DNA from 4 places in the Bacillus sp. NPDC094064 genome. Region 4 is predicted to be linked to each of the others. Evidence: riboswitches for the same ligand, from Rfam matches in the RefSeq annotation. Region 4 holds a riboswitch; each other region holds the start of a gene.
The links. Region 4 has a riboswitch for thiamine pyrophosphate ahead of tenA (thiaminase II). Riboswitches for the same ligand answer to the same signal wherever they lie in the genome.

Region 1 (3,217 bases), on a different contig from region 4:
TTGCTGGATTTCCATTAACACGAATTTCTACCCGCGCTCTATAATTTACGTTTATGTTATTCGGAATAAAAGCAATCGTTCCAATAACAGAATAAACGCCTCTTGTCTTTGGAATAAAAATTGATGTAGCTGGATTATACTCATTCGCTAAATCAAATTGTTCATTTTGGAATAATACTTTAACAAAAGTATCAGCTGGAACATTTTGGCTTCCTGTTTTTATAGCTCTAAAAGCAGACGCCCTTACAAGCTTCTCCCCTTTATCATCACAACAATCCACTTTCACATGAACCCAAGGGTTTTCCTCATGCTTTTTATCACATTTTTCATAATATCCATCATATTTGTCATAACACTTACTACTTTTTTGACAATCATGATATTTCTTTTTGTAACTCTTACAATTTTCACCATAAGAATAGGACATACTAACATCTCCTTTCAAATTTATTACTATATATTATGTAAGATAGATTTAAAAAGTTTGGACGAGCTTTTACTATTTTTAATAGAATTAAAAAAATCCCACCATTTTGTGGGGAAGGAAACAATAAAATGTATAAATGTTAATAACCGTAATTCCCCCATATAATTCTTACTTCCTTTTCTCATTTCTCTTGATCATCAAAAAACTATAAAAAAAGGTATTGTCTATACCTATGTATAGCAATACCTCTACTCTTTATCCAATTACATCTTTTACGTCTGTATCCACTGGCCACTTTTCTAAAGTATAAGCCATTTCCCAAAATGAATATTCATATTGACTACTAATAATAAAATGCTGTTTCATACGGTTACGATCTGCCTCTGTTACTGTCTCAGCTATAGCATCTAACCGAGCGATCTGTTCCTCAACTAACGTACGGAACCAATCAGATCCATAAGCAGAAATCCATTCTTGATAAATTGGCTCTTCAGGTTGACACACTTTTAAACGTTCACCAATTTCATAATATAACCAGTAGCAAGGTAAAATTGCTGCAATAATATCCCCTAAATGTCCTTCGTACGCAGCTCGATACATATGTGAAGTATACGCATATGCGGTTGGCGCAGGGATAAAATGATCTTTTTCTTCTTTTGTAATCCCTAGCTTTTTGGCAAAATTCTCATGTAATGATAATTCCGCCTCATACGTATTTTGAGCATGGTGCGCCATACGGGCAGTTATTTCTAATTCAAGAGCTTTTGCAGCTCCTAACGCTTGTACTCTAGCAAAATGACTCAAATAATATGAATCTTGAAGCACATAATAGCGAAAACTAGCTAAATCTAACGTTCCCTCTCCAAGTTTTTTTACAAAAGGATGATTAAAACTAGCTTCCCAAATTGAATCTACTTCTTTACGTAATGATTGTGAAAAAGTCATTTAAATCCCTCCAATAATTTATAAAACATACGTATTTACCCACAATTATTAAATCTATAAAACAAAAAAACTTTCTTTACAGGCGTAAAGAAAGTGAAATTGACAGTATTTATTCATTAAATAGCAACGTCTTTCCCACTTCCCTACGCTGGCATTAACCAGATCAGGTACTAAGAGTCTCAAAATCCCATTTGATCTCAGCCTATAAAAGGCCCCCCTAGTGGATAAATATTTAGTTATCGTATTGTAATTATCATAGCATACTTCGTGGAACTATCAAAAGTTTTAATTGCGCAATTATCTTAAAAACCTTCTTCTTTCCTCACTTTTAATGAAGTTTCAATTATCATATCTAATAGTTTACTATAATTAATCCCCGCAGCATCTGCACTTTTTGGCAGTAAACTTGATTGTGTCATCCCTGGTAACGTATTAATCTCCATTACATATGGAATTCCGTCCTTCACCATCATATCAACTCTTGCATAAACACTACATTTTAATGCTTTATAACAAGCCAGTGACGCCTTATTTACACGTTCCTTAATTTCAGCTGGAAGTTCGATCACCTCTTCAATTGTACTAGCATCATCATATTTTGCATTGTAATCAAAGAATTCAGCTGCATGTCGAATCGAGATGATAGGTAACTGTTTTCCATCAAAAATGGAACATGTAATCTCTTCACCCTTTATATACTTCTCAATTACTACTTCTGAATCCCATTCAAATACAGTTTCCAGCATTGAAATCAATTCATTTTTATTATAGACGATTTTCACTCCAACACTCGAACCACCAGAGTTAGGTTTTACCACTAACGGAAATCCTAACTTCTCTAACTCTTCAAGGTTTAGATCCTCCATTTTTGTAAGTTCAATCCAATCGGGTGTTTCTACTCCTTCATAACGTAAAATCTTTTTTGAAAGATTTTTGTCCATACATATACCGCTAGATAACATATTGCTACCGCTATAAGGAATACCTAAACTCTCAAGCGTCCCTTGAACCGTACCATCTTCTCCGTATTTTCCGTGTAATGCTAACAATGCAAAATCAATGTCTTTCGCTTTTTCAATTAAATCCATTTTTTCATTTAACGTAATTGGAACGATTTCATACTTACTTTTATCTAAATGTGCAATCATTTCATTTCCAGTCATAATTGATACTTGTTTTTCAGAGGATACTCCTCCCATAATAACGCCAATTCTCATCTTCTCAACTCCAAGTTTCATTTTTTAATGTATCACCAATTATTTGAATCCCGCTAACTATTTCCTTTTCTTTCAAACGTGAAAATCCTAATCGGAAAGTGTTCGCTCCTCCTCCGTCAGAATAAAAAACATCTCCTGGAGAAAACGTAACTCCTTTCTCAAAACACTTTTGTAAAAGTTTTCGGGCATTAATATGCTCTTCTAGTTCTATAAATAAATGAAGTCCACCGTCTCCAGTCATTCTTTTAAACGGAATGTACTGATTGCACGCTCCAACAGCTAACTCATATTTTTTCTTATAAACAGACCTTGCCTTTTTTAAATATTTTTCAAAATATCCTTCATGTAAATATTGAAATAAAACAGCTTGATCTAACGTAGATGTGTGAATCGTTCTCGCTCTTTTTACACTTTCTAAATAATGAATTAGCTCTTTATCTGCGATAATCCAGCCTACACGTAACCCGGGAAAAAGTACCTTTGAAAAGCTACTAATATAAATGACATTATTACCAGCTCCAGCAAAAGTTAATAACGGTGCTAAATGTGAACCTGAATAACGCAATTCTTCATTAAACCCATCTTCTATAATAGGAATCTTATATTTTGAAAATAGTCTCATTAGTTC
Region 2 (3,217 bases), on a different contig from region 4:
GGTCCTCCCCAGCCTCCGTAACGTTTACCTTCAAAATCCTTCGGTGACGTCATATTATCTTTTTTTAGCGATGCAAAAGCAGACGTGTTATGCTGAATAATCGCTCCTACAGACACAACAGGAATCCCTTCCACACGAGCTAATGTGACATTTTCTTGTGCACTTATTGCGAAATCAGCTTTTCCTGAAGCTATCATTTGCTCCGCTGTCACATTATCACCTGGCTGGATAATTTCTACATCTAACCCTTGTTTTTTGTAATAATCCTTCGCTTTCGCTACATATAAACCGGTATGATTCGTATTTGGAAACCAATCTAATACTACTTTTACTTTTTGATCTTTACTTGCACTTTCTTCTTTCTTCGCCGGATTACATCCAGCCACCCCTACTGCTAATAAAGCAGCTAACATCACTTTTAAACCCTTTTTCATTTCCTACCGTCCTTTCTATATATCCATGGTGCTATTATTCTTGCCATAAACTCCACGATAAAATACAGACATAGTGTCACCATGACGATAATCGCTGCAACACCAAATACTCGGGCAGTTAAAAAGGATTTTGTTGCTCTCGTAAGCATAACCCCTAACCCTTCACTTGCACCGAGCCATTCTCCGATAATTGCCCCCATTACGCTATATGTAACTGCAATTTTTAAGCCTGAAAAAAAGTATGGGAGCACTGCTGGAAACTTTACTTTTTGGTAAACTTGCCATTTCGTTGCTTTCATCGTTTGCAACAATTTCAACATGTTTTTATCTACTGTTTGAAAACCTTCTAAAATGCTAAGCGCAATTGGGAAGAAACAAACGAGTATGACTACCATTACTTTCGGCAACATCCCATATCCAAACCAAATAATAAATAAGGGCGCAAGTACAACGATTGGAATTGTTTGCGAAATAACGAGTAACGGATTTATTAAAATACGAAGTAAAGGGATAACGTCCATAAGAATTGCAATGCTCGTCCCGAGTAAAATCGCAAAAAACAGTCCGATTATAACTTCCTGCAGCGTTTGCATCGTATTTGGTAATAGTAAATCTTTCATCCCAATTAATTCTTGAACAATGGCAGAAGGCTTTGGCAAAATCCACGGTTCAATTTTAAATAATGAAACAGATCCTTCCCATATTGCAATGAGAAGGATAAGCCAAATAGTTGTAATTAGTTTAGATTGCTTCTGGTTTTGCATATTCATCACGGTACTTCCAAACCTTTTCATCTATCGTTACACCAGTGCTTGGACGATAATGGATTTTAATCGAAGTAATCACTTCTTCTGCTCCAGCATCGACGCATGCTTGCTGTGCACGTTTCACGACATCAAGAAGTACATCTAATTCTCCTTCCAGCGTTGTTTCCATTGCTCCTACTTCATAACGAACTCCCGATTGTTGCACAACTTCAATTGCTTTATCAACAACAGAATATACATCTTTGTTCTTCGCTTGCGGTACTACTGAAAATGACATTGTAACTTGTTGTGACATAATAAATTCCTCCTTAAATATAACTTTTCCAAAAAAAGAAAAGGCTTTCCTACCATGTAGGAAAGCCTTGTATACAAGTTATTCTATAATAACTTATGCTACATCACTTTAAAGTAACTCCCTACGCTGGCATTATCCAGATCAGGTTGAGGGTCGATGTATACTTACATCCTCTCAGCCAATTGGCTCCCCGGTTCTTAATTCGTTTTCATTGTAGCATGATTTATTTTATTGAACAAACAAAAGCGTGCATAATCATTTCATTTAACTTTTAAATTCCCCAATTAATTCTTGTAACTCCTGTGAAAGCCAGCTTAAAGAAGTAGCTAATTCGGCAATATCTTGTACAGACATTTCCTGTTCTTTCATACTCTCTTCAATATTACTACTATTCGCATACGTATTTGCGATATGTGATAGTTCATTTACAACACGAACAATATTTTGGCTATTTTGCAGTATATCACTTGAATTGCTAGAAACAGTTCTAACTTGATTTGTAACAGATTGTGCTGATTTTGAAATTTTTTCAAAGAAGGAGCCACTACTTTGAACGAGCGTAATTCCAGACTCTACCTCTTTTGAACCTTTTTGCATTGAAACAACAGCTTCTTCCGTTTCAGCTTGTGTTTCCCCTATTAATTTTGCTATATCTTTTGCTGATGCTTCCGTTTGTTCTGCTAATTTACGCACTTCATCGGCAACAACAGCAAACCCTCTTCCAGCCGCTCCAGCACGTGAAGCTTCAATAGAAGCATTTAAAGCTAATAAATTTGTTTGATTTGAAATGCCAGTAATTACAGTTACAATATCACTAATTTCTTTTGATCTTGTTTCCAACGAATAAATAATTGAAGATAAATCTTGTACTGCATTTTGTATTATGCCCATTTGATTAATCGCCTGTTCAATAACACCATTTCCTTCTACTGAATGATGCTCCATACCTTCAGATGCTATCGCCATTTGTTTTGCAGCATTCGTTATCTCTTCCATCTTATCTTCCATTTCATATACAATACCTAAATACTGTTGTACTGAAGTTTCTTGAGACTGAGCGCCAGCTCTTAACCCAACCATAGAACTTACGATTTCTTGAACTGCCATACTATTCTCTTTCGTACTCGCTGACAATTCTTGTGAAGATGAGGAAACCTGTTCTGCTGTCTGCTTCACTTTATCTACAATTCCTTTAAACTTCTCGATGGTATTATTAAAATACGCATTAATAATACCAATATCATCTGGTCTTTCCTCTAATTTAACACTTAAATCACCTTCACCGACTTTGCGCAATCCTTCACGCAAATCTCGCAATGGAGCAAGTGCATTACGTACAATTAAGAATTGAATAACAGTTGCAATTAAAACAGAAATACAAATAAACATTAAACCTTGTATAATGAATTTTCCCTTTGTACTAGGAACAATAGAGGCATCTACATCCGCTGCAACAATCGCCACAATATTATCGTCTCCATCTTTAATTGGCTCTAATATCGTTACCCATGATCCTAATGCGTCTTCATATACTACTGTCATGTTTGCTTTTTTCGTGCTCATTACCTTATCATATGCTTTCATCCAAAGATCTGGTTGTTTATAATAGTCTCCCGGCTTTACTTCAACAACATTTGCTAAGCCTGTAGACAAGCCAACGATTTGTAACTCGCCTTTTTCATTTTCTTTTGCTCCCACAATATACGTTTGTCCAACACTGT
Region 3 (3,217 bases), on a different contig from region 4:
ATCGGAATTGGAATGCTCTTAATTTCCATTATGTTTTAAATAAAAAGCACAAACCTATATTTAAAAAGGTTTGTGCTTATTTAATCAAACGTTTGTTTAAATAAACGAAACAACTCGCTTTGCAACTCTACAAACTCTTCCTTACTTCCTTTACTAGCTCCTTCGTACTTTCATAAGGAGATTCCGCTAAGCTAATCGCAGAAATAATAGAGACACCATCCGCACCTGCTTCTATAACAGAAGCAGTATTTTCAATCGTAATCCCACCAATACCGACAATCGGTATCATAATTCCTTGTTCTCTAAAATGAGCTAATCCTTTCGTTCCTTGAACAGCTTTCGTGTCTTTTTTTGTACTCGTTGGGAAAATAGGTCCAACGCCTAAATAGTCAGCTCCATTTTCAATTGCCCAGCGTGCTTCTTCAATTGTATGTGTAGATACACCGATAATTTTATCACCCATTTTTTCACGAACAGAAGTAATTCCTTCATCATCCTGTCCAACGTGAACACCATCTGCATCTAGTTCAATGGCTAATTCAACATCGTCATTTACAATAAACGGTACACCATACTCCTTGCAAAGTGCTTGCACCTCTTTGGCAAACTGTAAACGTTTCTCGCCCGTTAAAGCTCCTTCTCCCTTTTCACGAAACTGGAAAAGTGTCACTCCGCCATCTAACGCTTCTTTCAATACAGCTAACGGATCTTTTATGCAGTTATTACTTCCCATAATAAAATACACTTGCAATAGCTTTGACATTTTATCTATTTCAATGCGTGCCATTTCTTTCACTCCCTCTTACTCTAGTTCCTCAATCTTTCCATATTTCTCAATATCATCAGAAGTTGTATTTGCTAACTGATTTAAAAATTCAATTTGGAAACTACCAGGTCCTTTTTCTACTGTTTTAGCAGCTGCTAGTTCCGCTGCTACTCCATAAAATGTTAATGCTGCCGCGGCTGCCTTTACATAATCTTTTTCTACCGCTGTAAAAGCTCCTATTACAGAAGTTAGTAAACACCCTGTTCCCGTAACTTTCGTTAAGATGGGATGGCCATTTCGAATAAGAACAGTTTTCTCTCCATCTGTAACAACATCTTCTTTTCCAGTAATAATCGCCACTGTATTCAATTCGTCTGCTGCCTGCTTTGCAATACTTACAACATTGCCATTTCCAGTACCAGCGTCGACCCCTTTAATTTCCCATCTCTCATTAATAACGTTAGCTATTTCAGCTGCATTTCCGCGGATAACAGCTAAATCGATTTCAGCTGGAATATGTCTCGCAACTTCTGTTCGATACGACGTTGCTCCTGCGCCAACTGGATCAAACAGTACTGGTACATTGTTCACATTTGCTGATTTACCCGCAAGTAACATCGCTTCTACTTCTTCAGGACGAAGTGTTCCCATATTTAAAACAAGAGCTCCAGCAATACTAGCCATTTCTGCTACTTCTTCTTTTGCATACGCCATTACAGGCGATGCCCCTAACGCTAACAAACCGTTCGCCGTAAAATTTGTGACAACAACATTTGTAATATTATGAACGAGCGGATTAGACTCTCTTACTAAATCCACTACTTTACTAATTTCTTGTACATTCATTTTTTTCATCTCCTAACTATAATGGTGGGAGATACACAAAAAGACACTTTGCGTACGCAAAGTGTCTGAATATGTGCTTTTACACTCTCCCTACGCTGGCATTATCCAACAGGTTCAAATGGTCAATGACGGATTAATAGTCATACTCTCAGTTTGCATCCACAAACTCCCATGTGTTTATTATTCATCTATTTCAAAGTCTACTCTTATTCTAATAAAATAACAAGTTCTTTACCTTTCCATATTTGTTAATTTAAATTGTATACAATAAAAAAGAATTGCCCATCAAAACTTTAGAAGGACAATTCTTTTTATTTAATCAAATTTTAATTTCTTTAATGCTTCTGCGAATGGGTTATTTAATGGTTCTTCTTCTTTATTCTGTTGTTTCATATATTTTTGAACGTCACGCTTATCAGCCTTGTTACCTGATTCTTTTTTACGTCGCTCTTGGAATGTTGATAATTTCTCACGATAGCCACATTTACATGCGAAAATTTGGCCTGCACCTTCACCACGTAATTCTAATTTCTTTTTACATTGCGGGCAGCGCGCGTTTGTAGTACGGGATACATTTTTACGGTGACCACATTCACGATCTTGGCATACGAGCATTTTGCCTTTTTTACCGTTTACTTCTAGCATCGGTTTACCGCAGTCTGGACAAGACTTCGTTGAAATGTTGTCATGTTTATATTTTTTATCACTCGATTTAATTTCAGAAACAATTTCTTTCGTATAGTTCTTCATTTCAGAAATGAATACTTCTTTTTTCAATTTACCTTTTGCGATAGCCTCAAGCTTTTGTTCCCATTCACCAGTTAATGTAGGAGATTTTAATTCTTCTGGTACTAAATCAAGTAACTGACGACCTTTTGAAGTAATATGAATATCTTTACCACGTTTTTCAATTAAGAATGAATTGAATAGCTTGTCGATAATATCTGCACGTGTCGCTACAGTACCTAATCCGCCAGTCGATTTTAATGTATCAGCAAGTTGTTTATTGTGCGTATCCATATATTTTGTAGGATTCTCCATCGCTGAAAGTAAAGTCGCTTCGTTAAATCGTGCAGGTGGCTTTGTTTGACCTGATGTTTGCATAAGTAGCTTTACACTTAATGTATCGCCCTTTTCAATGTGAGGTAGAAGCTGCTCTTTTACGTCATCCGTTACATCATCTTCTTCAAAGCGATTTTCATATACTTCTTTCCAACCGGCATGTAGAATTGTTTTTCCTCGTGCAATGAACGTTTCATTACTAACTTTTGTGCGTAACGTTAGTTGCTCATATTCGAATGCTGGGAATAACACTGCTAGGAAACGTTTTACAACTAAATCATAAATTTTACGTTCTTTATCTGTGAAGGCTGAGAAGTTAACATATCCTTCTGTCGGAATAATTGCGTGATGATCGCTTACTTTACTATCATCAACATATGATTTATTAGGCTTGATAGGCTTTTGTAGTACTTTATGTGCTAAAGAACGGTATTCTCCGACGCCACATGCTTTTAAACGTTCTGGAAGTGTTCCGACGATATCGGATGAAATGTAACGTGAATCTGTACGAGGATATGTTAGCACTTTATGTTGTTCATATAA
Region 4 (3,217 bases):
TGTACTTGATCACCAACTTGTACAGTGCGGTCTTTCATATGAGCATAAACGGTTGTATATAATTTATCGTTTATTTGATGGGAGATGAACACGACATTACCATAACTAGCTGAATAATAAGATTTCACAACTTTACCTGCAGCAGCAGCTTGAATAGAGACGTTACCTTGTGCTGCAATATCTATACCATAATGCATTTGTTCCCAGCGCATATCAAAGGTTGAGCTAACTTTTCCTTGAGTAGGAAATTTGAAAGCAGCTGGAATTGAAGAAGATTGAGCTGTTTGAGCTTGTGATTGCGGTTGATTTTGTACTATATAGTGTTTTGCCACATATCCGTATCCTGTACCAAAACGAATTTTATACCAAGTTCCTACAGTTTCTACTACTTGTACTTGTGTACCATTTTGTAATGAACCAAGTAGAGCACTACTTGTACTAGCATTACTACGTACATTAAGTTTTGGTGTTGCAACTGTGTACTTCGTATTATTTTGAACTGTAGTTCCTTTTACTAAAGGCTGTGAACCATTAGATATGAATGCTTTTTGTACATAACCTGTTTGACCATTATGTAAAATTTTATACCATTCGCCTTGTTCTTCTTGAATGGTAATGAACTTACCGTTTGGTAATACATCTAAAATTGAAGACTCTAAATTAGGTTCAGAGCGAACGTTTAATGCATTAGCATTGACGATGTATTGATTATTAGATTGAAGTTTGTTTTTTAGTAGAATAGCATCTTTTTGTACGTAACCTACTTTATTATTAACAGATACTTTATACCAATCATTCGTTGTTTCAAGTATATTCACTTTCGTATTAAAGCGGATCGTATCAATAGATGTGCTATTTGTATTGTCTTCTTTATGTAAAGTTGCTTGGTCGACTTTGACATATCCAGTTTTAACATTAGATAATTGTTCAGCGTTTGCTTTTTGTACATTTGTTTCGCCCATAGAAGGTAGTAAAGAAGCAATTGCGACAGTAGTTGCTGTTAAAGCAGTAGCTTTCATATTCATATAATAGAGACCTCCTCTAGTTGTATAGTTGTAATTTTATTATAGTATAAAGATATAATATAGTGGGGGTATTCACATAAATGTAATATGAAATCAATATAAAAATAAATTTTTTGAGGATAATGATTCTTTTTAATCCAATTAATTAGGATATCATTTTCTAAAATGGAATATAATTATTGTATAGCTTGATGATTTTGTTGACAATTGAGAAAATTAAAACAGTTGATGATGTCTTATTACGGTGTTATACTGACAGTGATAATTTTATAGTTTGCTAGGAGAGCTGGTGTTGCCAGCTGAGAGTAGGCCGTAAGCCTTTGATCCTTTTCATTACCTGATCTAGATTATGCTAGCGTAGGGAAGCAATTCGGACACTAACTATGAGTCCCCGTTTCTTTGCGTATAGAAACGGGGCTTTTTTATTTAAAAATTTCATATTGAAACCACTAGGGGTGCTTGATGTGCTGAGAGAGGACTAATCCTTAACCCTTACAGACCTGATCTAGGTAATACTAGCGAAGGGAAGTGGAACAACGAATAAATGTATAATTTTATTTGCTGTAACCACTTCTTATATAGAAGTGGTTTTTTTATTTAGATATATATATTGAAGGGGGAAATAGAAATGAAGTTTTGCGATAGATTATTAGAAACTGTGCAACCTGTTTGGGAGAAAAGTCATAATCATCCGTTTGTAGTAGGTATGGGGGATGGTACGTTAGAAAAAGATAGATTTCAGTATTATATTATTCAAGATTATTTATATCTATTAGATTATGCAAAGCTATATGCAATTGGTGTTGTAAAGGCAACGAACCCACAAATAATGGGGAAATTTGCTGAACAAATTGATGGAATATTAAATGGAGAAATGACGATTCATAAACAATATGCAAAACGACTGGGTATTTCTGTAGAAGAAATGGAATCTGCAAAACCATCTGCTAAAAATTTAGCTTATACAAACTATATGATGTCAGTATCTCAAAATGGCACACTTGCAGAATTAATCGCAGCACTTCTTCCGTGTATGTGGAGTTACTGGGAAATTGGAAAGCGTTTAAATGATATTCCGGGAGCAAGAGATCATGAGTTCTTTGGCGAATGGATTCAAGGATATAGTTCTGAAGAATACGGTAATCTTTGTGTTTGGTTAATTGATTTATTAAATGAAATGGCAGTTGGAAAGTCAGAGAAAGAGTTAGAACGATTAGAGGAGATTTTCTTATATTCCAGCCGATTTGAATATTTATTCTGGGATATGTCCTATCGTAAGGAGATGTGGGGATTTGAGGAGCAAGAACATACTACAGTTTCATAATGTTTCTTTTCATTATGATGAGAAACCAATCATCAGTGAATTAAATGCTTCTATACAAGATAAAGAATTTGTCAGTATTATCGGACCAAGTGGTTGTGGGAAAAGTACTTTATTTCGCCTTATAACAGGCTTAGAAGAAGCAAGCGCTGGAAAGATAGAGCTGACAGAAACAAAGAGTCATCCTGTAGGGTATATGCCCCAAAAAGATATGCTCCTGCCATGGAGAACGATTATTGAAAATGCGGCCCTGCCGCTAGAGTGCCAAGGTGTGCAGAAGAAAGAAGCGCAAGTGAAGGCAAAGGAACTGTTGCATAAATTTGGTTTACAAGGATACGAGAAAAAATATCCGAAAGATTTATCTGGAGGTATGAGACAGCGTGTATCTTTTATTCGAACATTGTTAACAGGCGGAGAGATATTGTTATTAGATGAACCGTTTAGCGCGTTAGATGCTTTAACGAAGGCTTCTTTGCAAGAATGGTTGTTTGAACAATGGAAAGAGTGGGAAAAAACAATTTTATTCATTACTCATGATGTTGAAGAAGCATTGTTCCTTTCGAATCGAATTTTAGTAGTGGAACAGCAACCGATAACGACTTTGACTGAGCGAATTGTGCCACTTGGCCATAACAGAACACGAAAGGATTTATATAAACCGGACGTGTTAGCGCTGAAAGAGGAACTTCTTAGTATGTTACAAAGGCAGGTACTTGTATGATGAACCGATTGAAAGAATTAGTTCCTGCCATTACACTTTCTAGTATTTTACTTGTTATGTGGGAAATAGGCGCAAGAATTGTAGATGAGATGTACATTTTACCGTCACCGTCTGCAATCGTAATGAAGATATGGAAACTAAAAGATATAT

Region 1: it holds a riboswitch for thiamine pyrophosphate, as region 4 does, so the genes downstream of both, tenA (thiaminase II) here and tenA (thiaminase II) in region 4, are expected to answer to the same signal.
Region 2: it holds a riboswitch for thiamine pyrophosphate, as region 4 does, so the genes downstream of both, ACQKNI_RS21165 (MTH1187 family thiamine-binding protein) here and tenA (thiaminase II) in region 4, are expected to answer to the same signal.
Region 3: it holds a riboswitch for thiamine pyrophosphate, as region 4 does, so the genes downstream of both, thiM (hydroxyethylthiazole kinase) here and tenA (thiaminase II) in region 4, are expected to answer to the same signal.

Annotation. Positions count from the first base shown of each region.
Region 1 covers NZ_JBNNUI010000001.1:762,770-765,986, forward strand. The annotation lists gene ACQKNI_RS04135 (ABC transporter permease) at 1-427, opposite strand, end outside; gene tenA (thiaminase II) at 683-1,372, opposite strand; TPP riboswitch at 1,496-1,601, opposite strand; gene ddlB (D-alanine--D-alanine ligase) at 1,675-2,589, opposite strand; gene ACQKNI_RS04150 (PLP-dependent aminotransferase family protein) at 2,594-3,217, opposite strand, start outside.
Region 2 covers NZ_JBNNUI010000010.1:91,455-94,671, forward strand. The annotation lists gene ACQKNI_RS21155 (ABC transporter substrate-binding protein) at 1-434, opposite strand, end outside; gene ACQKNI_RS21160 (ABC transporter permease) at 431-1,204, opposite strand; gene ACQKNI_RS21165 (MTH1187 family thiamine-binding protein) at 1,176-1,496, opposite strand; TPP riboswitch at 1,598-1,699, opposite strand; gene ACQKNI_RS21170 (methyl-accepting chemotaxis protein) at 1,761-3,217, opposite strand, start outside.
Region 3 covers NZ_JBNNUI010000010.1:96,734-99,950, forward strand. The annotation lists gene ACQKNI_RS21175 (anaerobic C4-dicarboxylate transporter family protein) at 1-39, shown strand, start outside; gene thiE (thiamine phosphate synthase) at 128-787, opposite strand; gene thiM (hydroxyethylthiazole kinase) at 803-1,612, opposite strand; TPP riboswitch at 1,683-1,795, opposite strand; gene topB (DNA topoisomerase III) at 1,928-3,217, opposite strand, start outside.
Region 4 covers NZ_JBNNUI010000007.1:3,466-6,682, forward strand. The annotation lists gene ACQKNI_RS16565 (SH3 domain-containing protein) at 1-1,025, opposite strand, end outside; TPP riboswitch at 1,295-1,406, shown strand; TPP riboswitch at 1,467-1,569, shown strand; gene tenA (thiaminase II) at 1,654-2,349, shown strand; gene ACQKNI_RS16575 (ABC transporter ATP-binding protein) at 2,318-3,067, shown strand; gene ACQKNI_RS16580 (ABC transporter permease) at 3,067-3,217, shown strand, end outside.